One region of the Anaerospora sp. genome, then DNA from elsewhere that is predicted to be linked to it. Evidence: riboswitches for the same ligand, from Rfam matches in the RefSeq annotation. Region 1 holds a riboswitch; the other holds the start of a gene.
What was found. A riboswitch is a leader RNA that binds a small molecule or an ion and turns the genes downstream of it on or off. The one in region 1 is predicted to bind cobalamin.
Positions count from the first base shown of each region.

Region 2: linked by a shared signal. The riboswitch ahead of RTR76_RS11680 (hypothetical protein) and the one ahead of cbiD (cobalt-precorrin-5B (C(1))-methyltransferase CbiD) in region 1 are both predicted to bind cobalamin.

Region 1 is NZ_DALZUO010000011.1:14,828-19,781, reverse strand. It holds gene ldhH (L-lactate dehydrogenase (quinone) large subunit LdhH) at 1-467, opposite strand, end outside; gene RTR76_RS10675 (lactate utilization protein) at 467-1,078, opposite strand; cobalamin riboswitch at 1,348-1,528, shown strand; gene cbiD (cobalt-precorrin-5B (C(1))-methyltransferase CbiD) at 1,618-2,718, shown strand; gene cbiE (precorrin-6y C5,15-methyltransferase (decarboxylating) subunit CbiE) at 2,703-3,332, shown strand; gene cbiT (precorrin-6Y C5,15-methyltransferase (decarboxylating) subunit CbiT) at 3,325-3,915, shown strand; gene cobI (precorrin-2 C(20)-methyltransferase) at 3,916-4,626, shown strand; gene cobM (precorrin-4 C(11)-methyltransferase) at 4,628-4,954, shown strand, end outside.
Region 2 is NZ_DALZUO010000012.1:101,496-106,449, reverse strand. It holds gene RTR76_RS11690 (ABC transporter permease) at 1-79, opposite strand, end outside; gene RTR76_RS11685 (ABC transporter substrate-binding protein) at 163-1,788, opposite strand; gene RTR76_RS11680 (hypothetical protein) at 1,828-3,168, opposite strand; cobalamin riboswitch at 3,357-3,542, opposite strand; gene RTR76_RS11675 (LysR family transcriptional regulator) at 3,664-4,557, shown strand; gene RTR76_RS11670 (3-oxoacid CoA-transferase subunit B) at 4,751-4,954, opposite strand, start outside.

The DNA of each region.
Region 1 (4,954 bases):
ATAGCGGGCATGACCATATGGGAAGGCTTTTGTCCGGCGAGGGAAATGATCCATTCACCCAGGTCTGTTTCTTTTACATGCAGGCCGGCCGCTTCTAAAGCAGCATTCAGATGGATCTCTTCGGAAGCCATAGATTTAGATTTAACAATACGCTTGACACCTTTTTCCTGGCAAAGTCGTAACAAATACTCTTTTACTTCTTCTCCGTTGCCTGCCCGAAAAACTTTGGCACCCCGCCGAGTCGCTTCAGTAACAAACTGATCGGCAATTTCTTCTATTTTTTCAACGGCAGCCGATTTCATTTGCTGTACCCAGTCGCGCAATTCTTCAATATTATCTACATTCTCGTAAGCCTTTGCTCTGGAGATCGGATAGGCTTCGGCAAAACGCCCTAGGGCGCCACGCAATATATCATCATCCAGTTTTTGATTAATTTCTTCACGTATGTTGCGGTTATTGGTCTCCATTAAGCGTCACCTCCGGCAGATTGGTCTATGGCAATGACGATTAAGCGACTCGGGCCATGAACTCCGATAGTCAACACCCTTTCGATATCTGCAGTTCTGCTTGGCCCGGTAATAAAGCTAATATAGCCATGATGAAAAACCTGAGAGATAACATCAAATGCTTCTTTAATGCCAGGTAGAATATGGCTGCTGTCTAAAATAGCAATATGAACAGGCGGAAGTGTTGAAACGAGACGGCTTTCAACGGCATAAGCATCCTGGCAGACACTGCCGGTTTCTGCTATGCCGAACTCGACACCGGAGATACCAATATCAGCCGATTCGGCATGCTCGGCAATATCGCCTTGCTCTGTGTATACAGTGAGACCCATTCCCCGGATTGCATCATGAAGCTGGATTGCTTGCTGCAAGGGACAGTTTACGGCAACAACCTTTTTTGCATTCGTATTCTCAATGATACCTGTAATGGCAGCAATTGCATCAGAAGGAGCTTTTACCCGGATTATCTCTGCTGAAGCACCGGATGCGCGGCTTTGAAATTCTTCAAATAGTGAAATTCCAACAGAATCGGCAGGAAGATATTTTTCCCAATTTTCACACACTTTTTTCACTGTCTCACTCCTTCGCTACTGGTCAGACCAGTAAAGTTCATAAATAATATTCGCACATCTAAATTAAAATCCTTTTTCCCGGCATGAAAATAGTGCAAAAAAATGAGGATAAGAAAGATATTGCTTGAATTTATGTGAAAAAGTAAACAAATTCACGTTTTCGGTAATTGCAGTCAAAAAAATTTATATTTTGATAAAATCAACCATAAAAGGAGGGAAAGCGGTTATTTTATGGAATATATAACAAATACTATCAGAGTATTACCAATTATATATATATGGGAATAGGTGCAAGTTTGCTTAAAAGGGAAGCCGGTGCAGATGCCGGCACGGTCCCGCCACTGTAATAGGGAGCTTAGTTGTGTAATAACCACTGGACAAATGTCTGGGAAGGTGCAACTGCGGCGAAGAACTAGAGTCAGGAGACCTGCCTGTTCTGACACACCGTTATGACTTACGGAAGATAGGCAGGTGGGTGGAAATATTAACACTTGATTCGTGTCTATTTTACCCCCCTGCATAGTGTAGGGGGGTTTTTAATGTCAAAGCCAATGAGAAATGGGATTACCACTGGTACTTGTGTTGCCGCTGCTGCTAAGGCTGCTATTCTTTCCTGGCAGGGAATTACGATTGCACAGGTAGATGTAACAACTCCCCAGGGACGAATATTAACTGTGCCGATTGACGCTTCCGGAGCCGATGAAAAAAGCGGCTGGGCGAAGGTCATTAAAGATGCCGGTGATGATCCGGATATCACCAATGGCGTTAGTATAGAAACAGTTGTAGAAATGCGGCTGCAGCCAGGTATTGCTATTGTTGCCGGTGAAGGTGTGGGAACGGTTACGAAACCTGGACTGTCGGTCCCGGCAGGTCAGCCTGCGGTAAATCCCGGGCCCCGTATAATGATCGAAAAAGCAGTAAGTGAATCGCTTCCGGCAGGCTGGGGTGCAGTTGTGACCATTAATATTCCCCGGGGAGCGGAACTAGCTAAGCGGACGCTTAACCCTCAACTGGGAATTGTGGGCGGTTTATCCATCATAGGTACGACCGGAATCGTTGAGCCTATGTCTGAAGAAGCATTTAAGAACTCGCTGACACCTCAGGTTAATATGGTAAAAGCATTAGGCTATGATAGTATCGTCTTTGCACCGGGAAAGATCGGACAAAATATTGCGATAAATATATATAATCTGCCAGGAGAGACTGTCATTCAGACTAGTAATTTTATTGGACATATGCTCGAATATGCAGCAGCGCAAGGCATGAAACAAGTACTGCTGTTTGGTCACTTAGGTAAAGTTGTAAAGATCGCAGCTGGCGTATTTCATACTCATAACCGGGTAGCAGATGCCCGGCTTGAAACAATGGCCGCTTATGCCGGGGCTGTTGGTGCCTCGCAGCAGGCAATTCGTGATATTCTTGCCTGCACCACTACAGAAGCAGCCATGGCGGTTATTGCCGAACACCAATTAGAAAGTGTCTATCCTTTGCTGGCAGACCGGGCGAGCCAAAGAGCCTGCCGGTATGTTTTTGATGATTTAGTGGTCGGGACTGTCATTGTAACCCTGCAGGGGCAAATTCTCGGCATGGATGACGCGGCAAGAGAAATAGGAGGAACCTTGGGATGGAATATTACATAACAGTTGCCGGAATTGGGCCGGGATCACCTGATTATTTGCTGCCTGCAGCGAGCAAGGCAATTGCAAATGCCTCTGTTTTGATCGGCAGCCGCAGGGCCTTAACTGCTTTTAGCCGTAAAGATCAAAAAAGTTATGTGATCGGCAGTGATATTGAGGGAGTTCTTGCTTATATAGAAAAAGCCGTTGCAGCAGAAGACGTTGTGGTTATGGTTTCCGGTGATCCGGGCTTCTACAGCTTGCTTGCTGCCCTTAAAGATAGGTTTGGATCCGCTAAGCTGAAAGTCATACCGGGGATCAGCTCTGTACAATTGGCTTTTGCCAGAATAGGTCGCTTCTGGCAAGATGCGCTATTACTCAGTATGCATGGCCGGCGGGCGGATGACGGGGCACTCGCATTTCAGCCAGGAAAGAAAATGGGCTTTTTGACTGATGGTAAACATAACCCGGCTTTTATTGCTGAATTGCTGATCAAGCTGGGCTGGCCCCCGGCAACGCAGTGCTGGTTATGTGAAAATTTATCCTATGATAATGAGAACATCGCTGCGCTAACCTTAGAAGAGGGTAGTAAAGTGACTGGTTTTCATCATTGTGTTATGGTGGTGTCTGATGAGTAATTATCATTATTATCCGGGTATTGCTGATAATGAATTTATCCGCGGCGATATTCCAATGACAAAACAGGAAATTCGCATACAGGTACTGGCAAAGGCGCGGATTGCCAAAGGTGATACGATTATTGATATTGGTGCTGGAACGGGCTCTTTATCCATTGAAGCTGCCCTGCAGTCCCAAACCGGTGCTGTGTTTGCCATAGAGAGAGAAACGGAAGGCATTGAATTAATCAAGGCAAATGCCCAACGGTTCGGTACACCTGCTGTTTCGGCCATCTTAGGCAGTGCACCTGGGGCAATGGCGGCGCTGCCTCAAGCAGATGTTATTCTCATTGGCGGCAGCGGCGGCAAGCTTTCCGCAATATTGGCAGAAGCAGACCGTCTGCTTAAGGTGGGTGGCCGTTTGGTGATAACGGCAATAACCGTGGAAACTTTGCATGGTGCGCTTCAGGAACTGAAGAAACGGAATTATCCGAGTGAAGCTTGCGGCATACAGGTCAGCCGCATCCGCTCTGTTGGGGCTTCTCACATGTTCCAGGCGCTTAACCCTATTTATATTATTAGTGCAACCAAGGAGGAAGGGTAATTGAAAGGCGAATTTTATGGTATCGGAGTTGGTCCCGGTTCTCCAGAGCTTCTCACAATCCGGGCGACCCAGGTGCTTCAGATGGTGGATGTTGTTTGTGTTCCCCGCTCAAGTGCTGATAATGAGCTGGTAGCATTACATATTGCGGGACCTTATATTCCTAAAACGACGGAGATTGTCGAGATTTCGACGCCCATGACCCGGGATAAAGCCGTTCTGGAGGCTGAGTGGCAACGGGGGGCCGAAAAAATAGCTTCCTATTTAAAAGCTGGCAAGCGAGTCGCTTTCATTACGATTGGGGATGCTATGCTGTTTAGCACATATACCTATTTATTAAAGCGAGTGCAAGCCTTGGCTCCTGAAGCTGCGGTAGAAAGTGTCCCAGGGGTAACTTCTTTTGCCGCAACAGCTGCTCACCTGAATGTAGCTTTAGCCGAAGGCAATGAGCGTTTGGCAATTATCCCTGCCGTGGATGATCCCGCTGAACTACGCCCTGTATTTGATCATTTTTCTAATGCTGTGTTAATGAAAGTTGCCGGTAAATATGATCAAATATTAGATGTTTTAACAGAAAAACAGCTGCAGGATAAAGCGGTTTTTGTGAGCAACCTCGGCCGGCAGGATCAATTTATCACCTATGATTTAGAGAGTCTGCGCGGCAAAGAGAAAAATTATTTATCACTCATTCTAGTGAAAAGAGAGGGCTTTTAACATGCAAGTAGTTTTTGTCGGAGCAGGTCCGGGAGATCCTGAATTAATTACCGTAAAGGGCCAACGCCTGCTGAATCAGGCTGATGTGATTATTTATGCAGGTTCATTGGTTAATCCTGAGCTGCTGCAGCTGGCTAAACAAGGAGCCAGCATTTACAATAGTGCCTCTATGACACTGGAAGAGGTAGTCGACGTTATGGAAAAAGCGGTGGCTGCCGGTCAGAAGGTGGTTCGCCTGCATACTGGAGATCCCAGTATATATGGAGCCATTCAGGAACAAATGGATCTTTTGGATAAGAAAAATATTACTTATGAAGTGATACCCGGG
Region 2 (4,954 bases), on a different contig from region 1:
CAAAAGTTACAAGAATAACTGCCACCAGCAACCCGATACCCCGCACCAATGTCCGGCCTATATATGTGATCATAGGCATGCGAAATTCCTCCTCTCAGACAAACCCCGGCCCCGGAGCAGACAGCACTGCCGCTTCGGGGCTCATTGCAGGTTTGATTTCATCTACTTTTTCCAGGACCAGTCCATAATATTGCTGATCACGACAAACCCGTGATCATGGGGATGCCATTTTTGTTTACCAAGATCCAGACCATCGCGGACAAAATACAGATGGCTGATGTTCATGAGATAAATATATGGAGCATCTCCCAGAACACTGCCGCCAGTCTGGCCGTCCCACTGGGCTTTGCGCCAGTTCTCATCAGCTGTCTGATCATCCAGTGCGCCAATTGCCGCATCCAGATAACCATCTACAACCGGATTCTTATAGGCAACAATATTAAACCAGCCGCCTTTAGCCGCAAACCGGCTGTGCAGGGCATTCAGCATATAGATAGGGCTATAAGCACCGCCCCCCAGGAGAAAGGCATCTTTATGCTTATGGTTAACGCGGTCCGAAGAACCAAGTCCATCAGCAATAACATTGATGCCAAGCGCTTTCGCCTGTTCACTGAAAGCCATTGCAATCGATTCACGCGTGGAATCACCGGCTTCATAAACAAGATGAAACTCTGCTTTTAAGCCATTCTTTTCACGAACTCCGTCACCATCCGCATCCATCCAGCCATTTTGCTCCAGCAGTGCTTTTGCACCGGCAATATCGCCGTCTTTCCATTGGATCGCTTTATTCTCCCATGGCAGATAATCGGAAATGGTAAAGACAGGCTGTCCATAACCGTTCAATACATTGTCAATCATTTGTTTTCTGTTTACACCCAGAGCCAGAGCTTTTCTGATTATACTATCGCTGGTAACCGCATTGCCGATCTCATAGCCTTCCCCGCTTTTTTCTCCCGGAGTTTGAACAGGCAGCGAGACGGAGCGGAAGTCAAAGGTTTTGCAGTCAACAATGTTATAACCCGGTATGGCTTTGACGGCCAGTGCTTCCGTTGTTTTTACCACATCCACCTTGCCGGCCTGTGCCGCCGCGTATGCGGCATCATTGTTCAGGAACAAGAAGACAATCCGTTTAAACGGTGCTTTACCGCCATAATAATCATCATTGCGTTCTACAATCAGCTGCTGGCCTCTGTCCCACTGGACGAATTTATACGGACCGGAGCCAATTGGCTGCTGGGCATAAGCTTTACCGTCACCATATAAATGTTCCGGAACAATCCCCAGTGTTGCCACCTGATATGGAAAAATCGACATTGGCTTCTTCATATGGAAAACAACAGTCTTATCATTCACTGCTTCCGCTTTATCCATCTCGGTTAAATCAACGAAACTGGCCGCTTCCTTTGTTTTATTAAAAGTAAAGGCCACATCCTTAGCCGTCAGCGATTTGCCGTCATGAAATTTTACGCCTTCCCGGATAGTGAAGGTCCAGGTCAGGCCATCGCTGCTTACTTTATAATCGGTTGCCAGATCCTTGACGATTTTATTGTCCGGGCTGACATCCAATAACTTGCTTTGAAACAAAGTTCCCCCCTGGGCCCCCCAGCCGGTAACGGGATCAAAGCCCGAGGCCTTTTCACCGCCGATAGCAACAACAATCTCGTCTTTTGCCGTTGCCTGTGTCTTCTCATTTTTACTGCCGCCGCAGCCCGCAGCCAGAAGTATGCTGCCCAGCATAGTAATCACTATTGCTATTGCAAATAATTTCTTATAACTCTTGCTACTCACTTCTTAATCCCCTTCCTCTTTTGCCGTATCAGCGAAGCATTAATTAAAATACATATCAAAAGCTCCGTAATAACGGTGGTCATGCTTACCGGTTAACTTATCCTCCAGATTTTGATACTGCAGCGACATACGGATACCATCCATTACCATATTCTGATACCCAAGCATCAACCCTTTATGGCCGTTTGTCTTGGCTTCACCAACCCCAGTAAAGTTGCCGTAATTGCCAGGCAAGGCATCTTTATCAATATCCCGGTAGGTAAGAGCAATAGCCTGATCATGGGGTACGAGGATGTTGACAAGTCCCTCATAGGAATAAAATCCTGCTTGCCGCTTGCCGCTTACCCAGTTATACGAGACTTGGGCCGCCCATGCATCGGGTGAGCCGGAGGCATCGGATTTTGTGTAATTAAGTACGCCGGTAACCCCTTTTTGTATTTCCCATGAAAGGCCGGTATCCACATAGTTTGCTGCCACTGCTGGAGCATCCGTTTTAAGGCTGCCATCAGCAGAAATATAGCCTACATTATATTCAAAGGATTTTGTGGGTGCAAAATTCAGATTTATCCCTTTTAAATCAGTATTTTTTTCCGGATTGACCCAATAGCCGTCCAGCCTGGTTTTGCCGAACTGATGTTTCAGCGCAACACCGTCAGCATCGCCCTGCAAGGCCAGGGGAAAATAACGGCCAACAGCCAGCGCCATCCGGCCGGCCTGAAACTGATCAATGCCAAAGAAATCTTTCACTTGGATATAGCTGCGGGTAAAGCGCATTTCATTGGATGTATTCCCGTTTTCTGAGCTGCCGCTGCCAAATTTGCCGCTGGCCTGAATACGTGATTTATAGCTCACCCGGTCATTGAAATCGGCGTTGAGGTGCAGCCGCTGCCGCCAATTAAAGGCATTGCTGCCTTCTTGTTTTTTACTGTCCACATCTGAGGCTTCAATTAAAGTCTCGCCGTCAATCGTAACTGACGTTTTCTTTGCTTTCGTTTGTTTTGCCGGCTGCACCGCTTCTTTAGGGAGCTGTTGTTCTGTTTGCACTGTCCGCACGCCAAGCGTATTCAGCTCTACGGCAAATTCATGTGCCAGCCGGTCAATCTTTGCCTTTTGCTGTTTGTCAGCCTGATCATATTTACTCAGTGCATTGGCTAAAAACCGGGCCATTTCATAGCGGGTAGCAACTTTATCTTTGTCATAGGCAGCCGCATCATAGCCAGCAATCAGCTTATCCTGGACCAATGCATCAATTTCAGCATAAGCCCAGTGATTTTGAGACACGTCAGCATACGGGTTTTCCTCTGCTGCAGCCACCCCCATACCCGTCATCAGCGTTAAAGTAAGCGCCGTGATTACTTGTTTTCTTAGTCGTTTTCTCATGTCTTGCTCCCCTCGTCTTTCGAATAATCATCTATGAATGCAAAGCAGGTATGTACTGCTCTGATTATAGAGCTCTCGCCGATAAATAAAACAGCCCTGTCCTTCTTAATAGATAAAAAAGGAAAGGGCTCATACGGTTTTAGCCATTGCAGCTGCCGTTTTAATCCCCTCCCTGTCGCTCGCAGGTCAAATGGTGACGTCATACAGGCAGTTCTCCTGGCTCTGGCTCATTGCTTACCCAAACCTTCCCAGGATGTATATCCCAGTGGTATTATCTTGAGTCTGCTCCCCATTACAGTGGCGGGACCGCACCGGCCTTTAACCGGTTTTTCTATTAAGTCGCATATAGCAACACCTGTTCAATCTATGTAGTTGATAATGTTTTTCAATAACGGTAACTATCTTTATTATAAAGAAAGGAGTTTTTATTTGTAAAACGAAACATATTAATAATTGCTATCGAAATTTTTAATACACTAGATAAGGAGAGCCTTAGTGGATATAGAAGTTTTAAAAACAATGCAAATTTTAACCCAAACGAAGAGCTTTTCAAAAACGGCAGAAATACAAAATATTGTCCAATCAACAGTTAGTGCCCGTATCGCCGAGCTGGAAAAGACATTAGGGCAAAAATTGTTTATCAGAGATAATCAGCGTGTGGTATTGACGCAAAGTGGCCTTATGTTTCTTCCTTATGCCCAGCATATCTTGGAAGACTTCGAAAATGGCAAAGCCCTTTTAAATTCAGCAGCCCTATTTGATGACCGCTTAGTTATAGGAAATGTATATTCAGCAATGCCAAATCTCTTACTCCCGGTTTACCGTGAATATTTGCGCTGCTTTCCCCGCATCTCGGTAAAAGCAGTTGCCGGCCATTCAACGGATATTTTGCAGTCTTTGGTAGACGGCATTATCGATATTGCAATCGTTTATCAGTTGCCAAGAATTCGCCGGTTTACAACATTCCTATGTAATGAAGAAGATTTTGTTTTAATATGTCCTCCCGGTGATCCGCTTGCAAATCAGGTGGAAATGCCGGTTAAGGACCTGGCAAAGATTGATTTTCTGTTTCATAACTGGGGAGGAGCTTTCAGTGATTGGATTGCCCAATTATTGCCAGGAACACGTTGGTTTCACGCTAACATCGGTAATCCGTCTTTTATTGTTTCCCTTGTTGAAGACGGAGCCGGTTCAGCTATTCTGACCCGTTCTACTGTTCAAAAAGCCTTGAACAGAAACTCCGTAATTGAAATTCCCCTCACCGGTTCACCCTTGCCGCCCCGCTGGCAGACGTATGCAGTTGTTCATCCCAAGCGGCTTTCCCGTCAACCGGTTCGGGACTGGCTTGACATGATGAGTAAGCATGGTTTGGCAGCAGTACCTATTTAGCTGATATACTCAAATATTCAGCTTTGTAAAGAAAAAATCTCTAATATAAAAAGAACAGCAAGCTAATAGCTTCCTGTTCAGATCGTCGGCAAAAAGGCACTTTCGCAAAGCGTAAGGCGCCTTTTTAAATTGCGTATGCTTCATTGCATGTTTTTCCTTTGCATTCGCAAACACTCTGTTCAATCGTTAATCATTACGCAAGTTTCATCGTAAGCAAGGGAACTGCAACTGAAAAATTCGCTTCCGTTTTTTCTCGCACATCATCCACTGATACTTCGGGTGCTAATTCCCTAAGAACAAGTCCAGCCTCAACCACCTCAAATACACAAAGATTTGTAATAATCAAGTCAACCACACCTTTCCCAGTCAATGGAAGAGTGCACTTTTTTAAGATCTT